One region of the Rhodoferax sp. GW822-FHT02D07 genome, then DNA from elsewhere that is predicted to be linked to it. Evidence: predicted binding sites of a transcription regulator. Region 1 holds the regulator's gene; each other region holds the start of a gene.
What was found. The regulator LexA, encoded in region 1, represses DNA repair genes until DNA is damaged. The targets are predictions, from matches to a motif close to ACTGTATNNNNATACAGT.

Region 1 (7,564 bases):
AAATCAGTCGTCTGCGTCAATGATGTGCATCAAAGCAGCGCGGTTGCGAACGACCAAACCACCGGGCTCGATGCGGATGGCATCCTCGCGCTCCATGGCCTTGAGTTCCTGGTTCACGCGTTGGCGCGAGGCGCCCAACAACTGCGCCAGCTCCTCCTGCGCCAGTTGCAGGCCGATGCGCACTTCGCTGGCATCGCTGAGCGAAGGCACGCCATAGCTGCGCACTAGGTGCAGCAATTGCTTGGCCAGGCGCGCGCGCAGGGGCAGGGTGTTGAGGTCTTCCACCAGTCCGTAGAGCTGGCGAATGCGGCGCGCATGCAGGCGAAGCATGGCTTCGTAGAGTTCCACATGGGTGGCCAGGATCTTGCGGAAGTCTGCTTTGGCTACGCAGAGGATGGTGCTGTCCCCATGCGCGTAGGCGTCGTGCGTGCGGCGGTCTCCATCGAAGATCGCCACGTCGCCAAACCAGATGCCCGGCTCCACATAGGTCAGCGTGATCTGCTTGCCCGAGATGGATGTGGAGCTCACCCGCACCGCGCCCTTGGCGCAGGCAATCCATTCCTCGGGCGGCTCGCCGCGCGCTGCGATCAGCTCGCCGTCCTTGTAACGTTTGACGTAGGCGCATCGAAGAATGTCGTGTTTGAGCGATGGGGAAAGGGTTGAAAACCAGCGCCCTGCATTGATTGCAGAACGTTCATCAATGGTAAGAATGGGTTCGTCCATGGCCTGTCTTTTGCGTGACTTGCGGAAGGGAAATCGAGCGCACATTGTCACCCCCGTGACCATAGAGACGCCCGGGGGTTGTCACCAGTGTGTCTGCCTGCGAGGCCATGCGCAAACGGCTGTTGGCCAGGTGCATCCGCGCGTTCACTGAATGGGCGGAATCTTCCGGTGCCGCGATGCTCCAAATAGCGCGCCTTGTTCCCTCGTACGATAGCTTTTGAGCGTGTTTGGGGTATGCGAGAATCAACAAAATCAATGAAGCCGGACTTTTCACTCAAACATTGCGCCCTCGCGGCGATGCTCCTGTGCGCGGCATTGGAGAGTAGTGCGCTCACATTGGGCCGTGCGCGTGGTGCAGCCCTGCTGGGGCAACCATTCCAGGTTACCGTGCCTGTGCAGCTGGCGCCGGACGAGGATGGCAGTGCGCTGTGCTTTGAGGCCGATGTGTTCTACGGTGACATCCGGCAGGAATCTTCCCGTGTATCCGTCAGCCCGGAGCTCAATGCCTCCGGTCAGCCCACCGCGGTGCGCATCGTGTCGCGCGTGCCGGTGGATGAGCCTGTGGTCTCCGTTTATGTCCGCACAGGTTGCGGTGTATCCACCTCGCGCCGTTATGTGATGCTGGCAGATTTGGCGTCCGAGGTCAGCCCGCCTGTACAAAGCGCAGTGCCCGGCCCGGCGACCCGCCCCCCAGCAGTCGCACCCGTGACGGTGCCTCCGCCAGCAGCCTCCACTGCGCCGGCTGCCAGTACTGGCAGTACTCCGGCCGCCACGGTAGCGAGCAAACCCGCGCGCAAGGCACCGGTACGCAGCGATGTGCCGGCGCCGGTACCCGTGGCCAAGGCGCAAGGCAGCAAGCCACGCCTGAAATTGACACCGCTGGATCTTTCGCAGGATTGGGAGCCGGCACTCAAGTCGTCTTCCGAACTGATTGCGCCACCCGTGGAAGATGTCCAGAAACGCCTGGCTGCCTCCGCGCTCTGGAAGAGCCTGAATCTGACGCCGGAAGAAGTCCTGCGCGATGCCGCCCGACTTCAGGGGCTGGAACAGAACGTCGGCAAGCTGAGTGAGCTGAGTGCACAGAACCAGCGCCAGATGCAGGCGTTGCTGGGCCGTCTGGAGAAGTCCGAGGCCGAGAAATATGCCAATCCGTTGATTTACGCATTGGCTGCAGCCCTGCTGGCATTGGCGGGTGGCATGTTGTGGTTTTGGCGCAAATTGCGCAATGCCGGAGATGCGCCTTGGTGGAGTGGCCAAGGTGACTCGGTGCATACGCCGATGGAGCGCGACACCAAGTCGGAGGCTCCTGCGTCAGGTGTTGCCCAACCGGATATGTCGGTTCCTGCTGCGGTACCTGCCGCGCAGCCTCTGCGGACCCAGGGCTTGGTGGTCCCCGTATCGGCACCACTGGCGGATGTGGACATTGACCTGCATCTGGATGACCTGGACCCGCCATCCCCCGTGGTGCCTGCTGCGCCTGCCCCTTCACTGGATCGGCCGTCTTCCCGCATGATGGGGCTGCGCGATTTTTCGCCCAGCATGTCCGGTTCGCTGCGCTCCATCAATACGCAGGAAGTGCTGGACGTGCGCCAGCAGGCCGAATTCTTCATGACCTTGGGTCAGTACGACGAGGCCATCTCTCTGCTGGAGCACAACATTGCGGACCACGAGGAATCCAATCCGCTGGTCTACCTGGACCTGCTCAAGGCGCTGCACACGCTGAGCCGCAAGGATGCGTTTGACCGTTACCGTGATGAGTTCAACGCGCTGTTTACCGGGCAGGTGCCTCCCTATGCGCAGTTCAATGAGTCCGGTCAGGGGTTGGAGGCATATCCCGAGCTGTGCTCGCACATCGCATCTGTCTGGCCCAGCAAGGCGGCGCTGGATTTCATCGAGAAGTGTTTGGTGCGCGAGCGGGATGCCGCTGCAGATGTGCGTTTCGATCTGGAGGCTTTCCGGGACCTGTTGCTGCTGCATGCGCTGGTGACGCGCCTATCGGGCGAGGTCAGCAGTGCCGTGGCACCGTTCAGCGCAGCCAAGCCAGCAGAGCCATTGGTGCCAGCTGCGGCTGAAACCGGCCCCGCGCCTGTGGAAGCTGCACTGCCTACGGTGGATTTGCCACCGGCCATGGACATTGATCTGGATTTGTCGGACTCTGCCCCTGCGCCCGCGCAGCCGCAGGACAACCTTATCGACTTTGATGCGTCCGGCCTGTCACTCACGCCGCCGCTGACACCGCCACGCCGTTAAGTCCCCGAGGCGCGGCGCCGCAATGCGCGGCTTGTTGCGCTCAGCGGCGAACCTGCAGGGCGCCGGGGTTGATGATGTTGGAGGGCGTGCCCTTGATGAAATTCACCACATTGTCAAAGGCAGCGCCGAAGTACATCTCGTAGCTGTCCTGCTCCACATAGCCGATATGGGGGGTGCATATGCAGTTCTCCAGTCGCAGCAGGGCGTGGCCTTGCAGGATGGGTTCGGTTTCAAACACGTCCACCGCGGCCATGCCCGGGCGGCCCCGGTTGAGGGCACCAATCAGGGCGTCAGTCTCCAAAAGCTCCGCCCGGGATGTATTTACCAGCAGTGCCGTGCTCTTCATGCAGGCCAGGTCGGCCGCAGTGACGATGCCACGGGTGCTTTCATTGAGGCGCAGATGCAGGGTCAGTACGTCGCTGCGGGAGAAGAAATCTTCACGGCTGTCGGCGGCCAGGAATCCATCCTGTTGGGCACGCTGGCGCGAAGCTTCACTACCCCAGATGACTACCTGCATGCCAAAGGCGCGCCCGTAGCCCGCCACCAGCTGGCCAATGCGTCCGTAGCCCCAGACACCCAGGGTCTTGTCGCGCAGCACGCTGCCGAGTCCGAAGTTGGAGGGCATGGAGCCCGCCTTGAGCCCCGATTGTTGCCAGGCGCCGTGTTTGAGGTTGCCAATGTACTGGGGCAGGCGGCGCATGGCAGCCATGATCAGGGCCCAGGTCAATTCGGCGGGGGCGATGGGGGAGCCCACGCCTTCTGCCACAGCGATACCGCGTTCCGTGCAGGCTTGCACATCGATGTGAGAACCGGCCCGGCCGGTTTGGGCGATCAGCTTGAGGCGGGGGAGTTTGTCGATGAGGGAGCGGGTGATCTGGGTGCGCTCGCGGATCAGGACGATGATGTCGGCATCCTTGAGCCGGATGGACAACTGGCCCAGGCCTTTGACTGTGTTGGTGTACACCTTGGCAGGGAAGGCATCCAGCTTGGCTGAGCATTGCAGCTTGCGAACGGCGTCCTGATAGTCATCCAGAATCACGATATTCATGCATGCCATTGTGCCTTGGGATGTGGCGCACGCTGCCGCCAAAAGGGCAAATTTGCCCCGCTGTTGTTACGCAGCTTCGCAGGCGGCCAGGCGGTCCAGTTCGGCGCAGACGTCGGCCATGCGGCCGGAGATGACCATGCGCCCCACGGCGGTGCGTGCTTGGCCACTTTCTACCACCCGCACGACGCGCAGCGGCTTGTTGTTCATGCATTTTTCGGTGCTGGCCCCCGTGGATAGTGCGCGAGAAGCTATCAATTGAGGAGCGCGGCAGCTGTTGTTGGGCGTAGCACCGGGGTGCAGGGCGGGTGACTTGCGGGCTTCCGGCCAGAGGGCGTGCACCCATTGGCGCAGGGGTGTCCAGAAGTCCGGTTTGATGGCGGCGGTGTGCATGGTCTTCGTCCTGGTGGGTTTACATCAACATGGTGTTACGAATCAGCCCTACGGCGAGGCCTTCAATTTCGAAAGGCTCGCCGGGCTCGACCACGATGGTCTGGTAGTCCGGGTTCTCGGGGTGCAGTTCGATGAGGTGCTTGTTGCGGCGGAAGCGCTTGACGGTGACTTCCTCCCCAAGGCGGGCCACGACGATCTGGCCGTTCTTGGCGTCCTTTGTGGCTTGCACGGCCAACAGGTCGCCGTCCATGATGCCGGCGTCGCGCATGGACATGCCGCGCACCTTGAGCAGGTAGTCGGGCTGGCGCTGGAACAGGCTGTTTTCCACGTAATAGGTCTGGTCCACATGCTCTTGGGCCAGGATGGGGGAGCCAGCGGCCACACGGCCAATGAGAGGGAGCGCGAGCTGGGCCAGGCCGGGAATGGGCAGGGCAAACTGCTTCATGCGCGACTCTTGCATGGAGCGCAGTACATCGCCCTTGAGGCGGATGCCGCGGGAGGTGCCGCTGACCAGCTCGATGACGCCCTTGCGGGCCAGGGCCTGCAGATGCTCTTCGGCGGCGTTGGCCGACTTGAAGCCCAGTTCACTGGCGATTTCGGCGCGCGTGGGCGGGGCGCCGGTGCGTGCGATAGCGCCTTGGATCAGGTCCAGAATCTGTTGTTGGCGGGCGGTGAGCTTGGGACTTTCGAGCATACTGACTCCTTCTGTGTGGGTCGGTGCTGGCTGTGTGTCTGTACACACTGTTTTCTCATCCAGTAACTGTATTTTTAAACAGTTTTGAAGAATTTGCAAGAAAGATGTGTTGGCATGCTTAAAAAAATAGTGGTGTTGGGAACCGGTGGCACGATTGCCGGCCAGTCGCGCCAGGCCGGAGACAACGTGGGCTATACAGCGGGGCAGGTGGCTGTGGCCGATCTGCTGCAGGCGATTCCCGGGCTGGATGCGCAGCTGGCAGAGCGCAGCCTGCAGACCGAGCAACTGGCGCAGATCGACAGCAAGGACATGTCGTTTGCAGTCTGGCGCAGCCTGGCGCAGCGTTGCGCCCAGCATCTGGCCGATGCGTCGGTGGATGCTGTGGTGGTGACCCACGGAACGGACACGCTGGAGGAAACGGCGTTTTTTCTGGAGCAGATGCTGGCGCCGGCGCAGTTGCACGGCAAGCCGCTGGTGCTGACCTGCGCGATGCGGCCGGCCTCGGCGCTGGTGCCGGATGGCCCGCAGAACCTGCTCGATGCCGTGGCTGTGGCTTGTAGCGGGACGGCAGGGGTGTGGGTGGTATGCGCCGGGTCCGTCCATGCTGCGCGCCATGTGCAGAAGGTCCATACCTACCGGGTCGATGCCTTTGATTCCGGCGACGTTGGCCCCATGGGCGTGGTCGAAGAAGGGCGGGTGCGCTGGTTTGCCACCTGGAAGCCCCAGCCCACGGGCCTGGCGCTACCTGCCCTGGCCCAGCTCAATACCGAACACTGGCCGCGTGTGGAAGTACTCATGAACTACGCAGGAGCGAGTGCCCATGCGGTGCGCGGCCTGTGCACACCTGTGCCCGAGTCGCCACTGCGCGGTCTGGTGGTGGCAGGGACCGGCAATGGCACCTTGCACACCGAGCTGGAGGCGGCTCTGCTGGAGGCGCAGGCGCAGGGCATTCGCGTGTTGCGTACCAGCCGCTGCGCGCGCGGTCAGCTGGTGCCGGGGCCGGCGCCGGCGGCGCTGGCTGCCGTGGGTCTGCCGCCTGTGAAGGCGCGCATTGCGCTCATGCTTTCCCTGCTGGCGTAAAAAAAGCCGCGTCAGCGGGCTTTTTTCATGGGGCAATCTGGGCGCTTACTTGGCCAGGGCCTCGAACACGCGCGCCGTGATGGCGTTGACATCGCCCATGCCGCTGATAGCGCGGTACTTGGGGGCGCTGGCGGGGTCCTTGGCGGCCCATTGGGAGTAGTACTCGACCAGGGGGCGGGTCTGGGCGCTGTACACGTCCAGGCGCTTCTTCACAGTTTCTTCCTTGTCGTCATCGCGCTGGATCAGGGGCTCGCCGGTCACGTCGTCCTTGCCTTCGACCTTGGGCGGGTTGAACTTGACGTGGTAGGTACGGCCTGACGCGGGGTGTGAGCGGCGGCCGCTCATGCGTTCGATGATGGCGTCAAAGGGCACGTCGATTTCGACCACATAGTCCAGTGCCACACCGGCCGCCTTCATGGCATCGGCCTGGGGGATGGTGCGGGGGAAGCCGTCAAACAGGAAACCCTTGGCGCAGTCGGGCTGATTGATACGTTCCTTGACGAGATTGATGATGAGGTCGTCGCTGACGAGACCGCCGGACTTCATGACTGCGTCGGCCTGCAGGCCCAGCGGTGTGCCGGCCTTCACGGCAGCGCGCAGCATGTCGCCGGTCGAAATCTGTGGGATTCCGTACTTTTGACAGATGAAGGTGGCTTGCGTGCCTTTGCCAGCGCCAGGTGCGCCCAACAGAATCAGTCTCATGGATAACCTCGGATAAAACAAAACCTTGGCGCGTTCGTGGCACCTTGCTGGTGCATTTTTTCTTGCGCGTACAGCCTTGGAGAATAGCACGGGCTGCCCCGCGCTTAACTTACAGCTTGGGGGCCATTCCCGCGAGGATGGCACGCACCCGTGCCAGGTCTTCGGGCGTGTCCACGCCGGGGCCGGGGGCATGCTCGCTCACATGCACTGCGATGCGGTGACCATGCCAAAGCGCGCGCAGCTGTTCCAGCGCCTCCAGCACTTCGATGGGGGCCTGCGGCAGGCGTGGAAATTCGCGCAGAAAGCCGACACGGTACGAGTAGATGCCGATGTGGCGCAGCGGTGCCGGGGAGGGCAGGCTGCTGATGCCATTGGCGAAACCATCGCGCCACCAGCTGATGGGCGCACGGCTGAAGTACAGGGCCAGGTGGTTGGCGTCGTGTACGACCTTGACCACATTGGGGCTGGCAAAGTCTGCCAGCTCGGTAATGTGGTGGGCGGCGGTACCCATGCTGGCCTCGGGGGTGGCCTGCAGAATGCTTGCCACGGCCTGCACCAGATCGGGGTCCATCAGCGGTTCGTCGCCCTGGACGTTGACGACGATCTCGTCGTCGGTCAGGCCGAGGATGTCGCAGGCCTCGGCCAGGCGGTCACTGCCGGAAGGGTGGTCTTGTCGC
Region 2 (7,564 bases), on a different contig from region 1:
CGCCAGATCAGCGACCCCGCAGGCAACACCACTGTCACGCTGGACGGCGCCACCTTTCTGCAGCAGTACGCGCTGCCCAACTTCTTCTTCCACCTCGGCATGGTCTACGCCATCCTGCGCCAGCAGGGCGTGCCTCTGGGCAAGGCGGACTGGGACGGCTGGCATGTGTACCCACCCGCCGGGCCGCCTGCATGAACCGGCCCGGGTATCTGCTGCTGGCAAGCGCGGCCTTGGGGGCCGGTGCGGCGCTGGCAGAGGCACCGCAACCCGGCGCGCTCTGGGGTAATCTGGGTGGCTTCTCCAGCCATGCGAACCGGGACAAGGACTACAACGAGAACAACGTCGGCCTGGGCCTGGAATACCAGCTGCAGCCCGACGTGGCGCTGATGGCCGGCACCTTCAACAACAGCGTGCGCCAGACCACCAACTATGCGGCCGTGAACTGGCTGCCCCTGTCGCTGGGCAGCTGGAAGCTGGGTCTGGTGGCCGGGGTGATGAACGGCTACCCCGGCATCGAGAACGGCGGCGCCTTTCTGGCCGCGCTGCCCATGGCCAGCTACGAGGGCGCGCGCTTTGGCGTGAACCTGGGGCTGATCCCCACGGTGGACCGGGTGGACGGGGCGCTGGTGGTGCAGCTCAAGTTCAGGCTGCGCTAGAGGCAGCGTAGCGCGCAGGCTCAGCCATAGAGCCCATGCAAGTACCAGGTCGCGCCCTCCTCCGCATCCCGCCCCCCGCTGCCCAAGCGCTCGCGGTAGACCCACACCAGCCCGGCCTGCGGGCTGCGGGCGATGTAGTAATCGCGCAGCGCGGGCGGGCCGTCGAGCCAGCCCACCTCCAGCCGCTGCGGCCCCACCAGCAGCGCCAGCGCCCCTTGGTACTGCGGGCACGCATCGCGCACCGGCAGGCGCTGCGGCACAGGCAGCAACCAGGTGGGCCAGACGCTGGCCTGCGGGTGCAATTCAGCGTCTTTTATACCTCCAGCCCCCATGGATAGTGCGCGAGCAGCTCCTGTTTTGGTAGCAACCTGCGCGCCATCCACCGCCTGCCACGGCACCCACTGCTGCATGCGCTCGGGCCGGTGGTCGGCCTGGGGGCGCACGCACTGCACCTGCGCAGCGCCCAGGCGGGCGGCCAGGCGTTCCAGGGTCTGGTGCAGGCTGTCGCCCTTGCGCAGGTCATCGGGCAAGAGGCTGTGGCTTTCGCCGGCCAGCGGCTGCGTCTGCAGGCTGCGCAGGCGCAGGTAAAGAACAGGCGCGGGCAGGGTCACGCGAGCCAACTGCTCGCCCAGCAGGCGCTGCAGGTGGGCCATGTCTTGCGTGGCGTGGGCCGTGCGCAACTCCAGCCGGCCCTGCTGGCCGCCCGTGTGGTGGGCGTCTACATGCAGCGTGTTGGACCGGCGCGCGTCCAGGTCCCAGCGCAACTCCAGCGCCAGCGCACCGCGCTGGCGCGCACGCAGCCACACCAGCAGCTGCGCCAGCAGGCGGCGCGCGCCAAACAGCAGCGCCGGGGCCGAGTCCACGCTGGCGGCCAGCTCCAGCGGGGCGTCAAACACCTCGGGCAGCGTGAGCCAGGGGTAGACCTCGGGGCGCTGGCCCCAGGCGCGGTCCAACGCGTCCACCAGCTCTGCGCCAAAGCGCCGCACCAGCCCCCCGCGTGGCAGCGCCCGCAACTGCCCCCAGTTGCGCACTCCCAGGCGCGCCAGCGTGGGCAGGTGCGGCCGGGCAGCGGCCAGTGTGTGGGCAGACAGAGCCTCGGGCGGCACATCACGGCCGCCCCACAAACGCCCAAGCGCTATCAAAGACGTAGCGCCTTGCGCACATTCCACGGGGGCTGGAAGCCAATTTTGATCAAGAACCTGTTGAACCAACGCCGCCTGCCCGCCAAACAGGCGTGCGCTGGCCGAGAGTTCCAGCACCAGCGCGTCCTCCACCCGCGCCACCAGGGGCGTGAAGCGCAGCGCCCACCAGGCCAGCGCGGTGTGCACATCGGCCAGGGCGGGTTCGGGCGCGGGGGCGGCATCAGGCGTGGGCCGCAGCGCCAGCCAGTGCATGGGCAGCTCCTGCCGCCAGCAGGGTGGCCAGCCGTGCCGCACGGGCCTGCAAGGGCAGCGGCTGGGCCAGCGGCGGGCCGCGGCGTTTGACGATGTGCACCGCCAGCGGTGCGTCGGTAGCGGGGCCCGGCTCGGGCGGGCGGGGCTGCAGCACCAGCCGCAGGGCTGCGGGCGAGGCCTCGGTCTGCAACGATGCGGGCCGCATCACGAACAGCAGCTTGTGGTGCTCGGCCGCAGCCATCTGCAAGCGGCGTAGCTGGTCGCTGCGCGCCTGCGGCAGCCAGGCCAACACCGCGTCCACCTCGGCGCAGCGCAGCAGCTGCTCGGCAGCCCAGAGCCGGCCGTCCTGCGCCGCGCCCATTGCCCCGACCGCCAGCAAGCGGCTGGCACGCAGGCCCAGCGCAGCCAAGGTCGGCGCAAACGGCAAAAAGGGCGCCCCCACCAGCACCACCGGCCCCTGCCCGCAACGCGCCAGCGCGGGCAATAGCAGCCGCCATTCGCTGTGCACCCCGGCAGGCTGCAGCAGCTCCACCAGCGCGCCCACGGGCCAGCCGCCACCGGGCAGCTGCGCGTCCAGCAGCGCCTCGCCCGTGGGCTGCACGGCCTGCGGGCTACCCGCCAAGGCGTGCGCGTGCCAGACATCGGCGTGGATGTCCTGTGGGTCCGGCGAACCTGGAGAAATGCGCGCAGCGCTAGCCATAGCAAGGGATTTCCCAGTTAACTGTATTTATAAACAGTATATGGAAATCGCCCCTGCTATCAAAATCGAGAACAACAGGCACACGCCCCACAAGGGCTGCACCAGGATGGCTTTCTGCAGAAAGTTTCTCTTGACTTAGAGTGCACTCGAACTCCCACCATGCACACCGTGACCCACAACGCCCTCTCCATTGGGGAACTCTCGCGCCATAGCGGGCTTTCCACACACACCCTTCGTTTCTATGAGGCGCAGGGCATCCTGCAAGCTGCCGGCCGAAATGCCAGCGGCCATCGGTACTACCCGCCTGGCGACGTTCTTTGGCTTGAATTCGTACTCAGGCTCAAGCGCACCGGCATGCCGCTGGCCGAGATCCGGCAGTACGCAGCGCTGCGCGCCCAGGGCGAGGCGACGTTGGAACCACGGTTGGCGATGCTCAAGCTCCATCGCGAACACTTGAGCCGCAAGCTCGAAGAGCTTTCCACCTGCGCCAGTGCGCTTGACGAAAAAATGCGCACCTACCAACAGATGCTTGCCAAGCCACCGGCGCCTGCTACCCAGACCGCCCCATGAACCAAGCCCAAAACACTTCTGAATCGTCCCGCTATTCCCGTGGTTGGAAAAAGCTGCGCGAGATCGATGGCCACGCCGGCGAACGCGTCATCGATGCGCTGGCCGACATTGCCCCCGACTTCGCCCGGTACCTCATCGAATTTCCGTTCGGTGACATTTACTCCCGGCCCCAGCTCGACCTCAAGAGCCGGGAAATCAGCGTTGTTGCAGCCCTGACGGCCCTGGGCAACGCCACACCCCAGCTCAAGGTCCACATCCACGGCGCGCTCAATGTCGGCTGCACCCGCGAGGAGCTGGTAGAAGTGATGATGCAAATGGCGGTGTATGCGGGCTTTCCTGCGGCACTCAATGGCCTGTTTGCCGCCAAAGAGGTTTTTGCAGAACGAGACCTCGCCCCATTGGCATAGCCCAGGGCACGTGGGCGAGAATTCAGCCATGCAAAACGCCCTCTCCATAGCCACCCTGAAGCCCCTGTTTGCATCGGCCTGGCGCGATACCGGGGCACACGCCGACGGAACCGCGCTATGCGACGCGCTGCTGGCGGCCTACGCCGAGCCGCAGCGGCACTACCACAGCACCCAGCATCTGGCTGAGTGTTTGCACGGCTTCGAAGCAGTACGCCACCTGGCGCAGTGGCCTGCCGAAGTGGCGCTGGCGCTCTGGTTCCACGACGCGGTGTATGACGTGCACCGCCACGACAACGAGGCCCAAAGCGCCGCATGGGCCCGGCAGGCGCTCACCACTGCCGGTGCGCAGGCCGAGGTGGCAGAACGCGTCTTTGATCTGGTCATGGCCACCCGCCACACCAGCCCGCCCGCCGCTGGCGATGCGCAGCTGCTGGTGGACATCGACCTCTCGATCCTGGGCGCCGACGCGCAGCGCTTTGCACAATACGAGCAACAGATCCGCGAGGAATACGCATTCGTGCCCGAGGATGTGTTTCGCACCAAACGCAAGGAAGTGCTGCAGTCCTTCGCAGCCCGGCCGCGTATCTACGGTACTGACCACTTCCACGCTGCCCTGGAAGCCCGCGCGCGGAAAAATCTGGCACGGGCGGTGGCTTAAGTGAAACCAGCTTGCAGTCTCAAAAGTACATCACATGATCGTTCCAGACTTCTGGGCAGAAGCCCGTCAACAACACCGCGAGGGCAAGCGCCAGATCACCGTTCGCCGATTCGGTTGGTCCAATGACAGCGTGTCCGATGCGCAGAAGATGGCCGAATCCAGAGCGTCAGAAGCCTTGAAGCGGATACTTTCGGGAGAAAAAATCGACAAGCGCGAACGGAAAACCGCCTACAACGGCGCCGTTGGCGTTCCCATTCGGGAAGAGGTTTTATCGCGCCACGGAGAGGAGGCGATTACCCGCAATGGCTACGGCGCGCATTGCCTAAACACGCCACGCGCACTGTTTGCCGATATTGACTTCCATTCGCCCAGCAATGGCAAACAGGCATTCTTTGTATTCGGCGTACTGCTGGTGGCATGCGCAAGCATTGGCTTTCAGTACCAACGCTGGGGTTGGGCATTGGGACTGCTGTTCATCTCCCTCTTCCTGTCTGGGCCTGTTGCATTGTGGTGCCGACGAGGGCTCGTGGCAGCTCGCGGAGGTGCTATGCACTTGGCTCGGCAACGGGTTCTTGCCTACCTAGAACAACATCCAGATTGGAACTTGCGGATATACAAAACGCCCGGAGGTCTGCGACTCCTCGCAACCCATCGACCATTCGACCCAAGCGCTGAAGACGTACAGAAGTTTTTCCATCTAGTAGGAACGGACCCGCTTTACATTCGCATGTGTTTGAACCAGCACTGTTTCCGCGCAAGGCTTACTGCCAAACCCTGGCGCATAGGCATCCCAGACCACATGCGACCAAGGCCCGGAATTTGGCCGATTGATGCATCACGCCAACACTTGCGTGACACATGGGTTAACCAATACGAAAAACATGCCATCGGCTTTGCCGCTTGCCAGTTCGTAGAGTCGTTGGGCTCCGGGCAGGTACATCCTGATTTGCAGTCCGTCATCAAGCTGCATGACCACCATAGCAAAGCACTACAGACGGAACTCCCTTTGGCATGAAGGGAGCTCTCTTTTTAAACACTATGGCCACCCTGCCCGACTTCTGCACCCCCGTCCCTCTGGACAAGGCCTACCGCCTGCTCAACCACGGCCCCACGGTGCTGGTGTCATCCGCCCACGCGGGCCAGCACAACGTCATGGCCGCCGCCTGGTCCATGCCGCTGGACTTCAGCCCGCCCAAGGTGACGGTGGTGATCGACAAGGCCACGCGCACGCGTGCGCTGGTGGAAGGCGGCGGCTGGTTTGCCCTCAACGTCCCGGCCCGCGCCTTGGCCCAAGCCACGCTGGGCGTCGGCAGCGACAGCGCCACCGACACGCCCGACAAACTGCAACGCCACGGCATGGAAACCTTTGCCGTGGACGGCAGCGCAGTGCCACTGGTGCAAGGCTGCGTCGGCTGGCTGCTTTGCAAGCTGGTGCCCGAACCCCACAACCAACAAACCTACGACCTCTTCATCGGCGAAGTCACCCAGGCCTGGGCGGACAGCCGCGTGTTCATCAACGGGCACTGGGAGTTTGACAAGGCGCCGGATGAACTGCGAACCTTGCACTATGTGGCGGGTGGGCAGTTTTATGTGATTGGGGAGGGGGTGAAGGTGGAGTGAAAACAGAAATTCCACGAGCGCAATTTTGGAAATTCACTCCAATGGGGGATAGCCACCGCTGAGCAGAATCGTCAAACTGCAAATACAGCCCGCGAATTTTTATCACGCAGCATGCATATACCTAGTGAGAGAGTGTTGCGCGAAATGCGCTCGGAACCCGCAAGCATTTGGTTCGTTCCAGCTAACGAAGGAACAGAAATCGCTTTACTTATTAAGGCACCAACAACAAGTATCAAAGCAGTACTTGCAGGCTGCGATATGGCGTTGGTCTTTGGATTGCACGACAACTTTCTTTGCACGGCAGCCCGTATATTTGATGTCCCAGAACACCCACTGTTTATTTCTGGTGTCCAACGTTATGCAGAGGAGCATGAGGCACTAAAGGAATTACTTCTACGCCGCACATCCCCTACTTTTTTCTTCAACGAAATGGATGTATGTGTTGCCTGGGCAAACTTGAATCTCACAGAGCAAACTGCACAAGACGCATCCACCTTCATCGGACAGTTTGGACAACTATACGTAGGCGATTTCTCGAAAGAAGCAAGCCACTGTCTCGACTGCTTCTGCTATACAAGCGATAACACACAGGTCTTGGATAACGTCGAAAAGATCCCATTGCTAGAAATTCACCCTACATATGACACTTGGATCAGCAATCACATTTCTTTCATCGGAGAGCATGAGTACCACACACTGCAATTGACAGATACCAATGAAGGAGAAATGCTGGAGAGGGCAATTTGGGGTTCTCTTGAATCGGCTTTTTTAAAAAACCTATATAAAGCCCCTCAAATCAGAGCTGGGGGAAAACTACGAGAACTTTCTGACATTTTGGCGTGGCATGAATTTGGAGCATTTTTGATTGAAGCAAAAGATCTTTCAGTTCTACAGGCGGGCTACCAACGACTTCAACAACGACGGACAGCAGGAGTTCAAAAGCAAGCTATCAAGGCAATAGGCCAACTAGTCGGTGCATCGAAGAACATCAAGAACGGCGCGATGATCTTTGACTCAAAAGGAGAACCGATTAACCCAGTCCGCGACAAACCACTGCATTGCATTGTTCTGCTAACGGAGTTGATGCACGATGGCGATTGGAAAGATATTGAACTGAAACTCGTTGAGTCAATGCAAGAAACCGGGGATTACTTTCACGTGTTTGATCTTGCCGAATTGATAATGTTGATGAAATGCAGTTCGGGAAAAGCGACTCTTCTTGACTACAACTTAATGCAACGCTGCAAAAGTTTTTTCGATCACAGCAGCATCCACATTCGAAGCCGCCCAGATCTCACAACGAGAACATCAGAGAAATAGCAAATCAGTTGCTAGACACTCCCATCATCACGGCCTCCGATAACTCACCACCTGCTTCGCCCAATACGCCGACTGCAAGCTGTCCAGCCGCACCGTGCCGCCCGTAGAAGGCGCATGTACAAAGCGCCCCTGCCCCACATAGATGCCCGCATGCGTGGCGCGGCCGCTTTGGGTGAAGACGACCAGATCGCCCGTGCGCAGGGCCTGCGCGTCAATGCGGGTTCCCCAATCGATCAATG
Region 3 (7,564 bases), on a different contig from region 1:
CGAGGATGTCTTCAGCTTGGCGGTCGCTGAGCTTGAAACGGGCAATCAGTGCCGCCTTGGGCTCATCGCTGTTGCGGATGATGGCGATCACTTCGTCGATATTCAGCAGAACGAGCTGCCGGCCTTCAAGGATGTGGATGCGGTCCAGCACCTTGCCCAGGCGATGGCGGCTGCGTCGCTCGATGGTGGTGGCGCGGAAGGCGATCCACTCCACCAGCATCTGGCGCAGCGACTTCTGCACCGGCTTGCCGTCCAGCCCCACCATGGTCAGGTTGATGGGCGAGGAAGTCTCCAGGCTGGTGTGGGCCAGCAAGGCAGTGACGAGCTCCTGCTGCTCCACCGTGCGGCTCTTGGGCTCGAACACCAGGCGCACCAGCGCGTCCTTGTTGGACTCGTCACGCACCACGTCCAGCACGCTGAGAATGCTGGCCTTGAGCTGCGTCTGCTCTTGCGACAGCGCTTTCTTGCCGGCCTTGACCTTGGGGTTGGTCAATTCCTCAATCTCTTCCAGCACGCGCTGGCTGCTCACACCGGGCGGCAGCTCGGTCACGACCAACTGCCACTGGCCGCGCGCCAGGTCTTCGATCTTCCAGCGCGCACGCACCTTGAGGCTGCCGCGACCGCTGCGGTAGGCGTCGGCAATGTCGGTGGCGCTGCTGATGATCTGGCCGCCGCCGGGGAAGTCCGGGCCGGGCACCAAAGCGAAGAGGTCATCGTCGCTGAGCTTGTCGTTCTTCACCAGCGCCACGCAAGCATCGGCAATTTCGCGCAGGTTGTGGCTGGGGATTTCGGTGGCCAGGCCCACGGCAATGCCACTGGCACCGTTAAGCAGGCTGAAGGGCAGGCGCGCTGGCAACTGCTTGGGCTCTTCGGTGGAACCGTCGTAGTTAGGCACAAAGTCCACGGTGCCCATGTCGATCTCGTCAAGCAGCAGCGTAGTGATCTTAGCCAGGCGCGCTTCGGTGTAGCGCATCGCAGCAGCGCCATCGCCGTCGCGCGAGCCGAAATTACCCTGGCCGTCGACCAGTGGGTAGCGCTGCGAAAAGTCCTGCGCCATGCGCACCAGCGCGTCGTAAGCCGACTGGTCGCCATGCGGGTGGAAGCGGCCCAGCACATCGCCGACCACGCGCGCGCTCTTGACCGGCTTGGCGCCGGCATTGCCGTTGGAGCCGCCAAAGCCCAGGCCCATGCGGCCCATGCTGTAGAGAATGCGGCGCTGCACGGGCTTGAGGCCATCGGCCACATCGGGCAGGGCCCGGCCCTTGACAACGGAAAGGGCGTATTCCAGATAGGCGCGCTGCGCGTAGCTGGCCAGGTTTAGGTCACCATCCGTGCCGGGGGCTGCGGGTTCGGGCAAAAGATCGAGCGTGGTTTCGTCAGTCATAACTCAGTCAACAGCAATAACGGTGTCAGCGGCCGGGGCACGCTGCAGCGGTGCCACCATATTGCCGCGGCCGATGGCGCCGCCCAGGGCAGCGCCGGTGGCCGCAGCGGGCTTCAGTAAATAGGGATCACGGGCGCCAGCCAGCACATAGCCGTCGCCATAGGTGGCTTTGACGCGGCCATTGGCGGTCTTGGCCACTTGGGCCGCAGGAACCGGCGGCTTGAGGGCGGCATACAGCTCGCCCACGGTGGCCACGTAGTTCTGCGTCTCTTTGTAGTTGGGCACCTTGTTGCCCGCGCGCTGCACCGCGCGCTCGCCGGCGTTGTACGAGGCCAGGGCCAGCTCCAGCTGGCCAGGGAATATGTCCATGAGCAGGCGCAGGTAGCGGGTGCCCAAAGCAATATTGATCTTGGGGTCAGCCAGTTTGGCTTCCACGGACTTCCAGCGGTCGCTGTCCACGCCGAAGCGGCGCGCCGTGTCAGGCATCACCTGCATGAGGCCAATGGCGCCCTTGGGCGACACCGCCTGTTCATTGAAGCCTGATTCCGTCGCTACCAGCGCCTGCAGCAGCGCGTAGTCCACGCGGTAGCGCTGGGCAGCGTCCTTCAGCAGCGGTTGTATCTTGCGGTAGCGCGGGGAAGACTCAAAGAACTCGGCCAGCTTGGGATTGAGCTCCGGGGCGGCTGGCGCCGCGGCTTGCGCGTCCGGCGCCGCCAGCAGGAGTGGCGCGCGGTAGAACAGGCTGTAGCGCGCATCCACCTGCTCGGCCGCAAAGTGGCTGTGGCCCTGCTCGTCCACCCACACCCACACGTCCGCCTGGGCATGAAATGAGGCCATAGCCCCCATCAACAGTGCGCAAGCAGCTACGAATTTCATAGCAATCAGACGTCGATCTCGACCGAATCACCGTGCAGTTCCATGAGCTCCCGGCGCGCCGCAGCCTCGCCCTTGCCCATGAGCTTGGTGATCAGCGCCTCGGTGGCGCCAAAGTCCACCGCGCCCAGGGCCACCGGAAGCAGGCGGCGTGTGTCAGGGTTCAGCGTGGTATCCCACAGCTGTTCGGCGTTCATCTCGCCCAGCCCCTTGAAGCGGCTTATGGACCAAGCACCTTCGCGCACGCCTTCCTTGCGCAGCTTGTCCAAGATCGCGGTCAATTCGCCCTCGTCCAGTGCATAGGCCTTGGAGGCGGGCTTCTTGCCGCGGGCCGGCGCGTCCACGCGGAACAGCGGTGGGCGCGCCACAAAAACATGACCGGCTTCTATGAGCTTGGGGAAGTGGCGGAAGAACAGGGTCAGCAGCAGTACCTGGATGTGCGAGCCGTCCACGTCCGCATCACTCAGGATGCAGACCTTGCCGTAGCGCAGGCCGCTCAGGTCCGGCGTGTCGTTGGGGCCATGCGGGTCCACGCCGATGGCGACCGAAATGTCGTGGATTTCGGTGTTAGCGAACAGGCGGTCGCGGTCCACCTCCCAGGTGTTGAGCACCTTGCCGCGCAGCGGCAGGATGGCCTGGTTTTCCTTGTCGCGGCCCATCTTGGCGCTGCCGCCGGCCGAGTCACCTTCCACCAAGAACACCTCGTTGTAGAGAATGTCGCGACTTTCGCAGTCGGTCAGCTTGCCAGGCAGCACGGCTACGCCGCTGCTCTTGCGCTTTTCCACCTTCTGGCCGGCCTTTTGCCGGGTTTGGGCGGCCTTGATGGCCAGTTCGGCCAGCTTCTTGCCGTAGTCCACGTGCTGGTTCAGCCACAGTTCGAGCGCCGGGCGCACAAAACTGCTGACCAGGCGCACGGCGTCACGCGAATTGAGCCGCTCCTTGATCTGCCCCTGAAACTGCGGGTCCAGCACCTTGGCGGACAGCACATAGCTGGCACGGGCAAACACGTCTTCAGGCATCAGCTTCACGCCCTTGGGCAGCAGGCTGTGCAGCTCGATAAACCCTTTGACCGCCGTGAACAGGCCGTCGCGCAGGCCGCTTTCGTGCGTGCCGCCAGCGCTGGTGGGGATCAGATTCACATAGCTTTCGCGCACCGGCGCACCTTCTTCGGTAAAGGCCACGCACCAGCTGGCGCCCTCGCCTTCGGCAAAGTTGTCGTTGTTGCCGTCGGCAAAGCCCTCGCCGTCAAACATGGGGATCACCGGGTCTGCGGTCAGGGTCTGGCCCAGATAGTCCTTGAGACCCCCCTTGTAGAGCCAGTTCTGGCTTTCCTTGGTCTTTTCATTGACCAGTGTGACGCTGACGCCGGGCATGAGCACGGCCTTGCTGCGCAGCAAATGAGTGAGCTCGCCCATGGGCAGGGCGGCAGATTCAAAGTATTTGGCGTCTGGCCAGACGCGCACCGAAGTGCCCTGCTTGCGGTCGCCACTCACCTGGGCGCGCGCTTCCAGGGGCTCAATCACGTCGCCGCCAGAGAAAGCCAGCGTGGCCACCTTGCCTTCGCGGTAGGTGCTGACCTGCAGGCGCTTGGCCAGCGCGTTGGTCACGGAAACACCCACGCCATGCAGACCGCCGGAGAAGCTGTAGGCGCCGCCCTGGCCCTTGTCGAACTTGCCGCCTGCGTGCAGCCGGGTGTAGACCAGCTCGATCACCGGCGCCTTTTCTTCGGGGTGCATGCCAAAGGGGATGCCACGGCCATCGTCCTCGACGCTGACGGAGCCGTCAGCGTGCAGGATCACGGCGATCTTCTTGCCATGGCCGGCCAGCGCCTCGTCGGCAGCGTTGTCCAGCACTTCCTGGATGATGTGCAGGGGGTTGTCGGTGCGGGTGTACATCCCCGGGCGCTGTTTGACGGGCTCCAGGCCCTTGAGCACGCGGATCGATGATTCGGAATATTCGGGGGTGGGTTTCGAAGCCATAGCGGGGCATTGTAGTGGCGGAGAAAATAAACAACTGTATGAACATACAGAAATTCACCATTCCGCCATCCCTTCTTCTGTCACCCCGGCTCCAGCGCCAGCCTGGCAAACGGGCTACATTTGCAGGATGACAGCGCCCCGCCCCTCCCTCTCTATCGCCCAGGTTCTGGCCTGCGGCGCCACCATCGTCACCCTCTCCATGGGTATCCGCCATGGCTTTGGCCTGTGGCTACAGCCCATCACCCAGGCCCAGGGCTGGACGCGCGAGACCTTTGCCTTTGCCATCGCCATCCAGAACCTGGTCTGGGGCTTTTCAGGCATCTTTGCCGGCATGCTGGCCGACCGTTTTGGCGCCTTCCGCGTGATCATTGGTGGCTCGGTGCTTTACGCCGCCGGTCTGGTGGGCATGGCCCATGCCAACACGCCGCTGCTGTTTTCCCTGTCCACCGGGGTGCTGATCGGCATGGCCCAGGCAGGCACCACCTATGCGGTGATCTATGGCGTGATTGGCCGCAATGTCTCGGCCGAAAAACGGTCCTGGGCCATGGGCGTGGCGGCTGCGGCCGGTTCGTTTGGCCAGTTCCTGATGGTGCCTACCGAGGGCTACCTGATCGGTCACTTCGGCTGGCAGGAGGCTCTGGTGACCTTGGGCGCGGCCTCGCTGCTCATGATTCCGCTGGCCTTTGGCCTGCGTGAACCCGGTTTTGGCGCTGCAGCCACCGCCGTCAAGCGTGAACAGACCATTCTTGAGGCGCTGCGCGAAGCCTTCAAATACCCCAGCTTCCAGCTGCTGATGGCCGGCTACTTTGTCTGCGGCTTCCAGGTCGTGTTCATTGGCGTGCACATGCCCAGCTACCTCAAGGACAAGGGCCTATCGCCCCAGGTGGCCAGCTACGCGCTGGCGCTGATCGGCCTGTTCAATGTGTTTGGCACCTACGTGGCCGGCGTCTTGGGCCAGAAAATGGCCAAACGCCACATCCTGGCCTTCATCTATTTCGCTCGCGCCATTGCTATCAGTGTGTTCCTGTTGGTGCCACTCTCACCGCTCTCTGTATACGTGTTTGCCTCCGTCATGGGCTTTCTGTGGCTGTCCACCGTGCCGCCCACCAACGCCACGGTGGCGCAGATTTTTGGTGTGGCCCACCTCTCCATGCTGGGCGGTTTTGTCTTCTTCAGCCACCAGATCGGCTCCTTCATGGGCGTCTGGCTGGGTGGCTATCTGTATGACAAGACCGGCAGCTACGACATCGTCTGGTACATCGCCATCGCGCTGGGCGTGTTCGCCGCGCTGGTGAACCTGCCGGTGCGCGAGGGCCCCATTGCACGCGCACTTGCCCCTGCCACCACCTGAGTTCACCGCCATGCGCCTGTCCACCCGACTTGTCATTGGAGCGATGGCTTTGCTGGCGCTGGCGGGTGCCTTCTATCTCTACACCCAGCCCGACTTTCTGGTGCAGCTTGCCAACCAGGTCTGGGCCTGCTTCTGAAAACACCGTGAGCCCAGCCCTGAACACCACCATCATCACCGGCGCATCGGACGGAATCGGCGCCGAAATGGCCCGTCAGCTCGCCCGCCAACATGGCGCACGAGCGGCACTGGTTCTGGCCGCGCGCAATGCAACGGCACTGGAGACCGTGGCCCAGCAATGTGCGGCCTTGGGCGCCCAAACGCTGGTGGTGCCCACCGATGTGTCGGATGAGGCCCAATGTCGCGCTTTGGTGGCCCAGGCCGTACAACGCTTTGGCCGCGTGGACGCACTGATCAATAACGCCGGCATCTCGGCCCAAGCCCTGTTCAGCGAAGTGAAGGCCGAGGACTTGGGCTGGTACGAAAACCTCATGCGCATCAACCTCTGGGGCAGCGTCTGGTGCACCCATGCTGCCCTGCCGCATCTGCGCGCCAGCCGGGGCCACATCGTCGCCGTCTCCTCGCTGGCCGGTCTGGTCGGTGTGCCGGGGCGCACGGCCTACAGCGCCTCCAAGTTCGCCATGGCGGGATTTTTTGAAGCGCTGCGCGCCGAGCTGCGTGGCGCAGGCGTCAGCGTCACCACCGCATATCCGGGCGTGGTGCTGACCAATATCCGCAGCCGCGGCCTCAACGCTGCCGGTAAGGCGGCCGGTGCCAGCGGCCTCAAGGAAGACGGCGCCATGTCGGTGGAGGAATGTGCCCGCCTGATCCTGGACGGTATGGCGCGGCGCGAACGCGAGGTGGTCATGACCACCAAGGGCAAACTGGGGCGTTTCCTCAAGCTGATCGCCCCGGGACTGGTGGAAAAGATGGCATTGGCCGCCCTCAAAGACCACGTCAAGCCCCAATGAGCGCCTCCCCCTGGGTGCAGCGATGGAGCCACCTCTTGGCGCCCGGCGCCACGGTGCTGGACGTGGCCTGCGGCGGTGGCCGACACCTGCAATGGTTTGCCGCACGTGGCCACGCGTTGACCGGCGTAGACCGTGATACGGCGCTGGCCGCCCAGCAAGTCCCCGGAGCCACACTGGTGACGGCCGACATAGAGAACGGCCCCTGGCCGCTGATGGACGGAAACGTGCCACGCCAGTTCGGCGCCGTGATCGTGACCAACTACCTCTGGCGACCGCTCTTTCCCACGCTGCTGGCGAGCTTGGCACTAGGCGGGGTATTGCTTTATGAAACCTTTGCCGCAGGCAACGAAACTGTGGGCCGCCCCAGTCGCCCGGACTTTCTGTTGCAGGCCGGTGAACTTCTGCAGGTCTGTGCGGGTCTGCACATCGTGGCCTATGAAAACGGCTTTCTGGAGCAGCCCGATCGCTTTGTCCAGCGTATCGCTGCCGTAAACCACCCCTTACCCAGCTTTACCCCAGAGACATCCGGGGCACTGCCGGCACGCCACACACTCTAGTTAAAATGCCCGTTTACCGAACAAACGACTCGACATGAACGCTTCCAAAGGTCCGATCCGGGGCAGCATCGTAGCCCTCATTACTCCGATGCTTGCCGATGGCTCCGTGGATTACCCGGCGCTGCGCAAGCTGATTGACTGGCACATTGCCGAGGGCACCGACTGCATCGGCGTGGTCGGCACCACCGGTGAGTCCCCCACAGTGAGCGTGGAAGAACATTGCGAGATCATCCGCGTCTCGGTCGAACAATCCGCCGGGCGCGTCCCCATCATGGCCGGCTGCGGTGGAAACTCCACCCGCGAAGCCATCGCATTGGCCAAGTTCGCCAAGCAGGTGGGCGCCGACTGCCAGTTGCAGGTCGTGCCCTACTACAACAAGCCCACGCAAGAGGGCCAGTACCTGCACTTCAAGGCAATTGCCGAAGCCACAGGCGACCTGCCCATCGTGCTCT
Region 4 (7,564 bases), on a different contig from region 1:
TAAAGTTGTAACAGTATCAGACAGTACCCCCCTTCACAAGGCGGTATGCGCTTGCCGCTTCCGCTTTTTTGATGAGCGGAGGGCTTGGGCGATAAGCGGAGCTGCTATTTATTCCGCAGCAAGGGCGCGCTTGCGGCTGAGGAAACCGACGCCGTAAACAAACAGGGCTCCCGCGACGCCCATTGCGTATTTCCAGACCTGTGTCTGGGGCAGGTAGTCAGTCACGGCCGGATCACTCAGTGCCATGGTGCCGGCAATCCAGCCCAGCAGCATGCCACCGACGGTGATGATGATGGGGAAACGGTCCATGAGCTTGAGCACCAGCTGGCTACCCCAGATGATGATGGGGATGCTCACCAGCAGGCCAAAGATGACCAGGGGCAACTGGTGGTTGCTGCCCGCGCCCGTGGCGGCACCGGCAATCGCGATCACGTTGTCCACGCTCATCACCAGATCGGCCACGATGACCGTCTTCACGGCCGCCCACAGCTTGTCGCTGCCTTCGATGTTGGAGTGCTCGTCCTCGTCACCAGGGGCCAGCAGCTTCACGCCAATCCACAGCAGCAGGGCAGCGCCCACCAGCTTGAGGAAGGGCACCTGCAACAGCGTCAGCGCAAAGGCGATCAGCACCACGCGCAGCACGATGGCACCGACCGTGCCCCACAAAATGCCCTTGAGGCGCTGGTTTGCGGGCAGCTTGCGACATGCCAGCGCGATCACGACGGCGTTGTCGCCCCCCAACAGGATGTCGATCATGATGATCTGACCGACGGCAATCCAGAAATGTGCTGTGAGAAATTCTTCCACGGTAATCCTTGTACGGGTGCTTCACCCCGAAATGCGAAAGCCGGATTGTCCCGCAGGACATCCGGCTTGTAAGTAGGTCAAACGCTGACCCCCTCTCCAGCTTTACAGCATGGCCTTGAGCAGCTTGGCCATTTCGGACGGATTGCGCGTGACCTTGAAGCCGCACTCTTCCATCACAGCCAGCTTGGCATCCGCAGTGTCAGCACCGCCGGAGATCAGCGCGCCGGCATGGCCCATGCGCTTTCCGGGAGGGGCAGTGACACCAGCGATGAACCCCACGATAGGCTTCTTCATGTTGAGCTTGCACCAACGGGCAGCTTCGGCTTCATCAGGTCCACCGATTTCGCCAATCATGATGACCGCGTCGGTATCGGGATCATCGTTGAAGGCCTTCATCACGTCGATATGCTTCAGACCATTGATGGGATCGCCACCAATGCCCACGGCAGACGACTGGCCCAGACCAATTTCGGTCAGTTGCGCCACGGCTTCGTAGGTCAGCGTACCGGAACGGGACACCACGCCAATACGACCCTTGCGGTGGATGTGACCGGGCATGATGCCGATTTTGATTTCGTCAGGCGTGATCAGGCCGGGGCAATTGGGGCCCAGCAGCAGCGTCTTCTTGCCGCCGGCAGCTTCCTTGGCCTTCATCTTGTTGCGCACTTCCAGCATGTCCTTGACCGGAATGCCTTCGGTAATGCAGATGGCCAGGTCCAGATCGGCTTCCACAGCTTCCCAGATCGCAGCAGCAGCGCCTGCGGGCGGTACATAGATCACCGACACGGTCGCGCCGGTCTGGCCAGCAGCTTCCTTGACGGACGAGTAGATCGGGATGTTGAAGATGGACTCGCCGGCCTTCTTGGGGTTCACGCCCGCCACGAAGCAGTTCTTGCCGTTTGCGTATTCCTGGCACTTTTCCGTGTGGAACTGGCCGGTCTTGCCGGTAATGCCCTGGGTGATGACTTTGGTGTCTTTGTTGATGAAGATAGACATGGGGTGTACTCCGGGGCTTACTTGACGGCTGCGACGACGGCTTGGGCGGCTTCGGCCATGGTGTCGGCGCTGATGATGGGCAGACCGGACTCGGCCAGCATCTTCTTGCCCAGCTCTTCGTTGGTGCCCTTCATGCGCACCACCAGCGGCACGGACAGGTTCACGGCCTTGCAAGCAGTGATCACGCCGGTGGCAATGGTGTCGCACTTCATGATGCCGCCGAAGATGTTGACCAGAATGGCCTTGACCTTCTCGTTCTTCAGCATGATCTTGAAGGCTTCGGTCACCTTCTCGGGGGTGGCACCGCCACCCACGTCCAGGAAGTTGGCGGGTTCGGCGCCGAACAGCTTGATGGTGTCCATGGTGGCCATGGCCAGACCGGCACCGTTCACCAGGCAGCCGATGTTGCCGTCCAGGGAGATGTACGCCAGGTCGAACTTGGAAGCCTCCACTTCGGCCGCATCTTCTTCGTCCAGATCGCGGTAGGCCACGATTTCGGGGTGGCGGAACAGGGCGTTGGAGTCAAAGTTGAACTTGGCGTCCAGGGCGATCAGGTTGCCCTTGGAATCGCAGTTCAGGGGGTTGATTTCCACCAGGGACGCGTCGGTGTCCATGTAGCACTTGTACAGCTTGGCAAACAGGTCCACGGCCTGGTCCACGGAACCGCCGCTCAGGCCGATGGCCGCAGCAATCTTCTTGGACTGCTCGGCGGTGATGCCGGTCAGCGGATCGATGTACTCGGTGATGATCTTCTCGGGCGTGGAGTGGGCCACTTCCTCGATGTCCATGCCGCCTTCGCTGGAAGCGATGAAGGCCACTTTCTGGGTGGCACGGTCGGTCACCAGGGACACGTACAGTTCGTTCTTGATGTCGGCGCCGTCTTCGATGTAGAGGCGGCGGACCTTCTGGCCTTCGGGGCCGGTCTGGTGCGTCTTGAGCTGCATGCCCAGGATTTCAGAGGCGCGAGCCTTCACGTCGTCAATGGACTTGGCCACCTTCACGCCGCCGCCCTTGCCACGGCCACCGGCGTGGATCTGGGCCTTGACGACCCACACGGGGCCGCCCAGCTTCTGGGCGGCTTCCACCGCTTCTTGAACGGTGAAAGCGGGGATGCCGCGGGGCACCGGCACACCGAATTGGCGCAAGATTTCCTTGCCTTGGTATTCGTGAATCTTCATGACGTCTCTCTCTGGACTGGACAATTTTCACCATGCCGCACAACGACAGTGCGAGGCGCATGGCACTGGACACATCAACCTCGAACTGTATCATGGTGCAATGCACAATACTTGTGCGTGGCTTGCAGCCCATGCGGGCCCGCGGGTAGGCCACTGTGGTAAATGCACCTGTTTTCAGCCCTGTTGACGAATGACACACCCCATGAAAAAGATCTTTATTGATGGCGAAGCCGGCACCACCGGACTGCAGATCCGCGAGCGCCTGCAGGGCATGGCCGGCATCGAACTCATCAGCATTGACCCCGCCCTGCGCAAGGACCCGCAGGCCAAGCGCGCCTTGGTGGCGCAGGCCGATCTGGTGGTGCTGTGCCTGCATGACGACGCTGCGCTGGAAACCGTGGCCATGGTCGACGGACTGGAAAAGGAAACCGGCCGCCCCGGCCCGCGCATCATCGACGCCTCCACGGCGCACCGTACGGCCGCCGGCTGGGTCTACGGCTTCCCCGAACTGGCCGCCGGCCAGCGCGACGCGGTGATCAACGCCCGCCGCGTCAGCAACCCTGGCTGCTACGCCACCGGCGCGATTGCGCTGATCCGCCCGCTGGTCGATGCGGGCCTGTTACCGGCGGACTTCCCCGTCGCCTTGCCATCTGTCAGCGGCTATTCCGGCGGCGGGCGCACCATGATCGAAGCCTATGAGCAAGGCTCGGCAGCGCCCTACGAGCTCTATGCCCTGGGCCTCAAGCACAAGCACATCCCAGAAATCATGAAGTACACGAGCCTGACTCGCCGCCCGCTGTTCGTACCCTCGGTGGGCAACTTCAAGCAGGGCATGCTGGTGCAGTTGCCCCTGCATCTGGACACCCTGCCCGGCCACCCCACGGCCCAGGCCCTGCACGATGCGCTGGCCAAGCACTACGCGGGCAGCACCTGGGTGACTGTGGAGCCTGTCACGCCCGACCTCAAGCTGGATGCGGCCGCGCTGGCCGACACCAACAAGCTGGAACTGCGCGTGTTTGCGAATGATGCCGCCAAGGATGGCTTTGCCCATGCAGTGCTGGTGGCCCGCCTGGACAACCTGGGCAAGGGTGCGAGCGGCGCGGCCGTGCAGAACTTGCAGTTGATGCTGGGTCTGTAGGCTTTAGTCGTCTTCACTACTCGACACCACCTTGCGGATGGTGTCGCCGCCGAAGCCGCGGCTGGCCAGAAAGCGCATCTGCTTGCCGCGCTCGGCCGCATCGGCAGGCTGGCGGCCAAACTTCTTGCGCCAGATCTCGCTGGCGCGCTCCAGCTCGGTGGCGCGCAGGGCGTCCACTGCATCGGCCACCGCCTCGGGCGCCAGGCCCTTGGCTTGCAGCTCCTGCTTGATGCGGGACGCCCCCAGCTTGCCCGCACGGCGGTGTACCAGCGACTCCAGCACCCGCGTCTCGTTGATGAAGCCCTTGGCCTGCAAGCTGTCCAGCACCTTGTCCAGGGCCCCGGGCTCTTCCGCATGGGGGGCCAGCTTGCGCTCCAATTCGGCGCGCGAATGCTCGCGGGAACTCAGCAGACGCAGCGCCCGACCGGTCAGGGAGAGTGCCGGCTTTGCTCTTTTTTCAGGAGCTGTTTGCGCACTGTCCATGGCCTCTGCGGGCATTTTCTGCATTATTCGCTCTTGTCGGCCTTGTCAGCCTTCTTGCCCTTGGCTTTCGCCTCGGGTTCGGCCACGGGCAGCAGCGGGATGCCCAAACCGGCACGCACCTTGTTCTCGATCTCGACCGACAGGTCGGGGTTCTCGCGCAGGAATTCGCGGGCGTTGTCACGGCCCTGCCCGATCTTCTCGCCGTTGTAGGCGTACCAGGCGCCAGACTTCTCCAGGATACCGGCATTGACGCCCATGTCGATGATTTCACCGTGGCGGCTGATGCCTTCGCCGAACAGGATGTCGAACTCCGCCGTCTTGAACGGGGGGCTGACCTTGTTCTTGACCACCTTGACCTTGGTTTCGTTGCCGATCGCGTCTTCGCCCTTCTTGATGGTGCCGGTGCGGCGGATGTCCAGGCGGACGGAGGCGTAGAACTTCAGCGCGTTGCCGCCAGTGGTGGTTTCGGGGCTGCCGAACATCACACCGATCTTCATGCGGATCTGGTTGATGAAGATGACCATGCAGTTGGTCTTCTTGATGTGGGCGGTGAGTTTGCGCAGCGCCTGACTCATCAGGCGGGCCTGCAGCCCGGGCAGGCTGTCGCCCATTTCGCCTTCCAGTTCAGCCTTGGGGGTCAAAGCAGCCACCGAGTCCACGATGATCAGGTCGACCGCGCCGGAGCGCACCAGGCTGTCGACGATTTCGAGGGCCTGTTCACCGGTGTCGGGCTGGGAGATCAGCAGGTCGGGAAGGTTCACACCCAGCTTTTGGGCGTACTGCACGTCCAGCGCGTGTTCGGCGTCGACAAAGGCGCAGGTGCCGCCGAGCTTTTGCATCTGGGCGATGACCTGCAGCGTCAGCGTGGTCTTGCCGGAGGATTCCGGGCCGTAGATTTCGACCACACGGCCGCGTGGCAGACCGCCTACGCCCAGCGCGATGTCCAAGCCCAGGGAACCGGTGGAGACAACCTGGATGTCCTCGATGGCCTCGCCTTCGCCCAGACGCATGATGGTGCCCTTGCCGAACTGCTTTTCGATCTGGGCCAGCGCGGCCTGCAAGGCCTTGGCTTTTTCGCTGTTGGCGCCGTTCGTGTTGTTCGGGTTCTTGACGGGTGCATCCATGAGAAATCTCCTTGAAAATCAATAGGTTGGTATGACGCATGCCATCTGGATTTAACAACAGGCTGGATACTTGAACAGTAGTTTAAGCGCGCTTCTTGCGTGGCGTAAATACATTTTTTAGTCAGTTTGCTTTACTATTTGCGCCATGCCCGATCTCCCCCTGCACGCCGCCGACACCTGGCGCCAGAACCACCTGGGGCATTGGCTGCGCCTGGCGCTGGAGCGCTTTGATGCACGCGTGCTGGCGCTCATGGCGCGCCACCCCGGTGTGCCGCTGGGCCTCTCCAACCTGGCCGGACGCGGGCAGGTGGGCGCGGCGCACATTCACATCACGCGGCATCTGGCGGTGGAAGGCTCGCGTCTGACCGACCTGGCACAGCGCGCCGGCATGACCAAGCAGGCCATGGGCACGCTGGTGACCCAGTGCGAGGCCTGGGGCATGGTGGAGCGGGCCGAAGACCCTGGCGACGCACGCGCCCGGCGCGTGCAGTTCACCACCACCGGCCTTGCCTGGCTCGCGGCCTACCAGGATGCCGTCCAGCAGGCCGAGGCAGAGTTGCATGAGGCCGTCAGCCCGGAAGTGGCCACCGTCATCACACTGGGGCTGGAGGCCTATGGCGGGCAATAGACGGCGGGCGGCCAGTAAGTCCGCCGACAAGGTGGCGGCCTAGAATGGACCAAAGGCGCAGCCAATAACACCACACGGAGACCGCCATGCGAATACTGATTGCCGAAGATGACCAGGTACTGGCCGATGGCCTGCTGCGCGCCCTGCGCAGCGCCGGCGCGGCGGTAGACCATGTGGCCAGTGGCACCGAGGCCGACGCGGCCCTGATGACCAACACCGAGTTCGACCTGCTGATCCTGGACCTGGGCCTGCCCAAGCTCCATGGGCTGGAGGTGCTGAAGAAGCTGCGCGCGCGCGGCTCCTCGCTGCCCGTGCTCATCCTCACCGCGGCCGACAGCGTGGACGAGCGCGTCAAGGGTCTGGACTATGGCGCCGACGACTACATGGCCAAACCCTTCAGCCTGCAGGAACTGGAAGCCCGTGTGCGCGCCCTGGTGCGCCGCGGCATGGGCGCCACCTCCGCCAGCATCAAGCACGGCCCCTTGACCTACGACCAGGCCGGCCGCGTGGCCACCATCGACGGCAAGATGGTGGAGCTGTCGGCGCGCGAGCTGGGCCTGCTGGAGGTGCTGCTGCAACGCGCAGGACGCCTGGTCAGCAAGGACCAGCTCGTGGAGCGCCTGTGCGAATGGGGCGAAGAGGTCAGCAACAACGCGATCGAGGTCTACATCCACCGCCTGCGCAAAAAGATCGAGAAGGGCCCCATCCGCATCGCAACCGTGCGCGGTCTGGGCTATTGCCTGGAAAAGATTGCCCCTTGACAGTATGACCCCCACGCTCCACCGCTGCGCGGGTCGCTGCCCCCCAGGGGGGCTAATTTGCCTTGGGGCGGCCTGGCGGCAAATTGCCCTGACATTGGCGTGAAACTCTTCCAGCGCGAGCAACGCAGCTTGTTCGGGGAAATCCTGGACTGGATGCTCACGCCGCTACTGCTGCTGTGGCCCGTTAGTCTGGTGCTGACTTGGCTGGTGGCGCAGAGCATTGCCGGCAAGCCCTTCGACCGGGCGCTGGAGTACAACGTGGGCGCGCTGGCCCAGCTCGTCACGGTACAGAAGAACCGCGCCCAGTTCACCCTGCCCCTGCCCGCGCGCGAACTGCTGCGCGCGAACGATGTGGACACCGTGTACTACCAGGTGCTGGGCAGCCAGGGCGAATACCTGAGCGGCGAGAAAGACCTGCCCCAGCCGCCCGATGACGAGCGCCAGACGCC

Region 2: the regulator LexA is predicted to act here: its motif matches at 2,771-2,788, upstream of imuA (translesion DNA synthesis-associated protein ImuA).
Region 3: the regulator LexA is predicted to act here: its motif matches at 4,270-4,287, upstream of AC1RNN_RS14975 (DNA topoisomerase IV subunit B).
Region 4: the regulator LexA is predicted to act here: its motif matches at 5,771-5,788, upstream of recA (recombinase RecA).

Annotation. Positions count from the first base shown of each region.
Region 1 covers NZ_JBXAOD010000002.1:512,415-519,978, reverse strand. Annotated here, with positions in the region: gene AC1RNN_RS07085 (Crp/Fnr family transcriptional regulator) at 4-723, opposite strand; gene AC1RNN_RS07080 (type IV pilus assembly protein FimV) at 1,021-2,973, shown strand; gene AC1RNN_RS07075 (D-2-hydroxyacid dehydrogenase family protein) at 3,014-4,021, opposite strand; gene AC1RNN_RS07070 (hypothetical protein) at 4,088-4,411, opposite strand; gene lexA (transcriptional repressor LexA) at 4,431-5,105, opposite strand; gene AC1RNN_RS07060 (asparaginase) at 5,220-6,185, shown strand; gene adk (adenylate kinase) at 6,231-6,887, opposite strand; gene kdsB (3-deoxy-manno-octulosonate cytidylyltransferase) at 6,997-7,564, opposite strand, start outside.
Region 2 covers NZ_JBXAOD010000004.1:283,326-290,889, reverse strand. Annotated here, with positions in the region: gene AC1RNN_RS12175 (DUF1993 domain-containing protein) at 1-195, shown strand, start outside; gene AC1RNN_RS12170 (hypothetical protein) at 192-656, shown strand; gene AC1RNN_RS12165 (Y-family DNA polymerase) at 677-2,050, opposite strand; gene imuA (translesion DNA synthesis-associated protein ImuA) at 2,019-2,750, opposite strand; gene AC1RNN_RS12155 (MerR family transcriptional regulator) at 2,910-3,320, shown strand; gene AC1RNN_RS12150 (carboxymuconolactone decarboxylase family protein) at 3,317-3,727, shown strand; gene AC1RNN_RS12145 (HD domain-containing protein) at 3,756-4,385, shown strand; gene AC1RNN_RS12140 (hypothetical protein) at 4,420-5,400, shown strand; gene AC1RNN_RS12135 (flavin reductase family protein) at 5,424-6,005, shown strand; gene AC1RNN_RS12130 (hypothetical protein) at 6,150-7,325, shown strand; gene AC1RNN_RS12125 (C40 family peptidase) at 7,353-7,564, opposite strand, start outside.
Region 3 covers NZ_JBXAOD010000006.1:200,450-208,013, reverse strand. Annotated here, with positions in the region: gene parC (DNA topoisomerase IV subunit A) at 1-1,384, opposite strand, end outside; gene AC1RNN_RS14980 (lytic transglycosylase domain-containing protein) at 1,388-2,221, opposite strand; gene AC1RNN_RS14975 (DNA topoisomerase IV subunit B) at 2,266-4,236, opposite strand; gene AC1RNN_RS14970 (MFS transporter) at 4,364-5,587, shown strand; gene AC1RNN_RS14965 (hypothetical protein) at 5,598-5,723, shown strand; gene AC1RNN_RS14960 (SDR family oxidoreductase) at 5,743-6,555, shown strand; gene AC1RNN_RS14955 (class I SAM-dependent methyltransferase) at 6,552-7,112, shown strand; gene dapA (4-hydroxy-tetrahydrodipicolinate synthase) at 7,147-7,564, shown strand, end outside.
Region 4 covers NZ_JBXAOD010000003.1:273,200-280,763, forward strand. Annotated here, with positions in the region: gene AC1RNN_RS09410 (TerC family protein) at 109-807, opposite strand; gene sucD (succinate--CoA ligase subunit alpha) at 910-1,803, opposite strand; gene sucC (ADP-forming succinate--CoA ligase subunit beta) at 1,821-2,981, opposite strand; gene argC (N-acetyl-gamma-glutamyl-phosphate reductase) at 3,184-4,119, shown strand; gene recX (recombination regulator RecX) at 4,123-4,617, opposite strand; gene recA (recombinase RecA) at 4,626-5,726, opposite strand; gene AC1RNN_RS09440 (MarR family winged helix-turn-helix transcriptional regulator) at 5,872-6,354, shown strand; gene AC1RNN_RS09445 (response regulator) at 6,441-7,115, shown strand; gene AC1RNN_RS09450 (sensor histidine kinase) at 7,215-7,564, shown strand, end outside.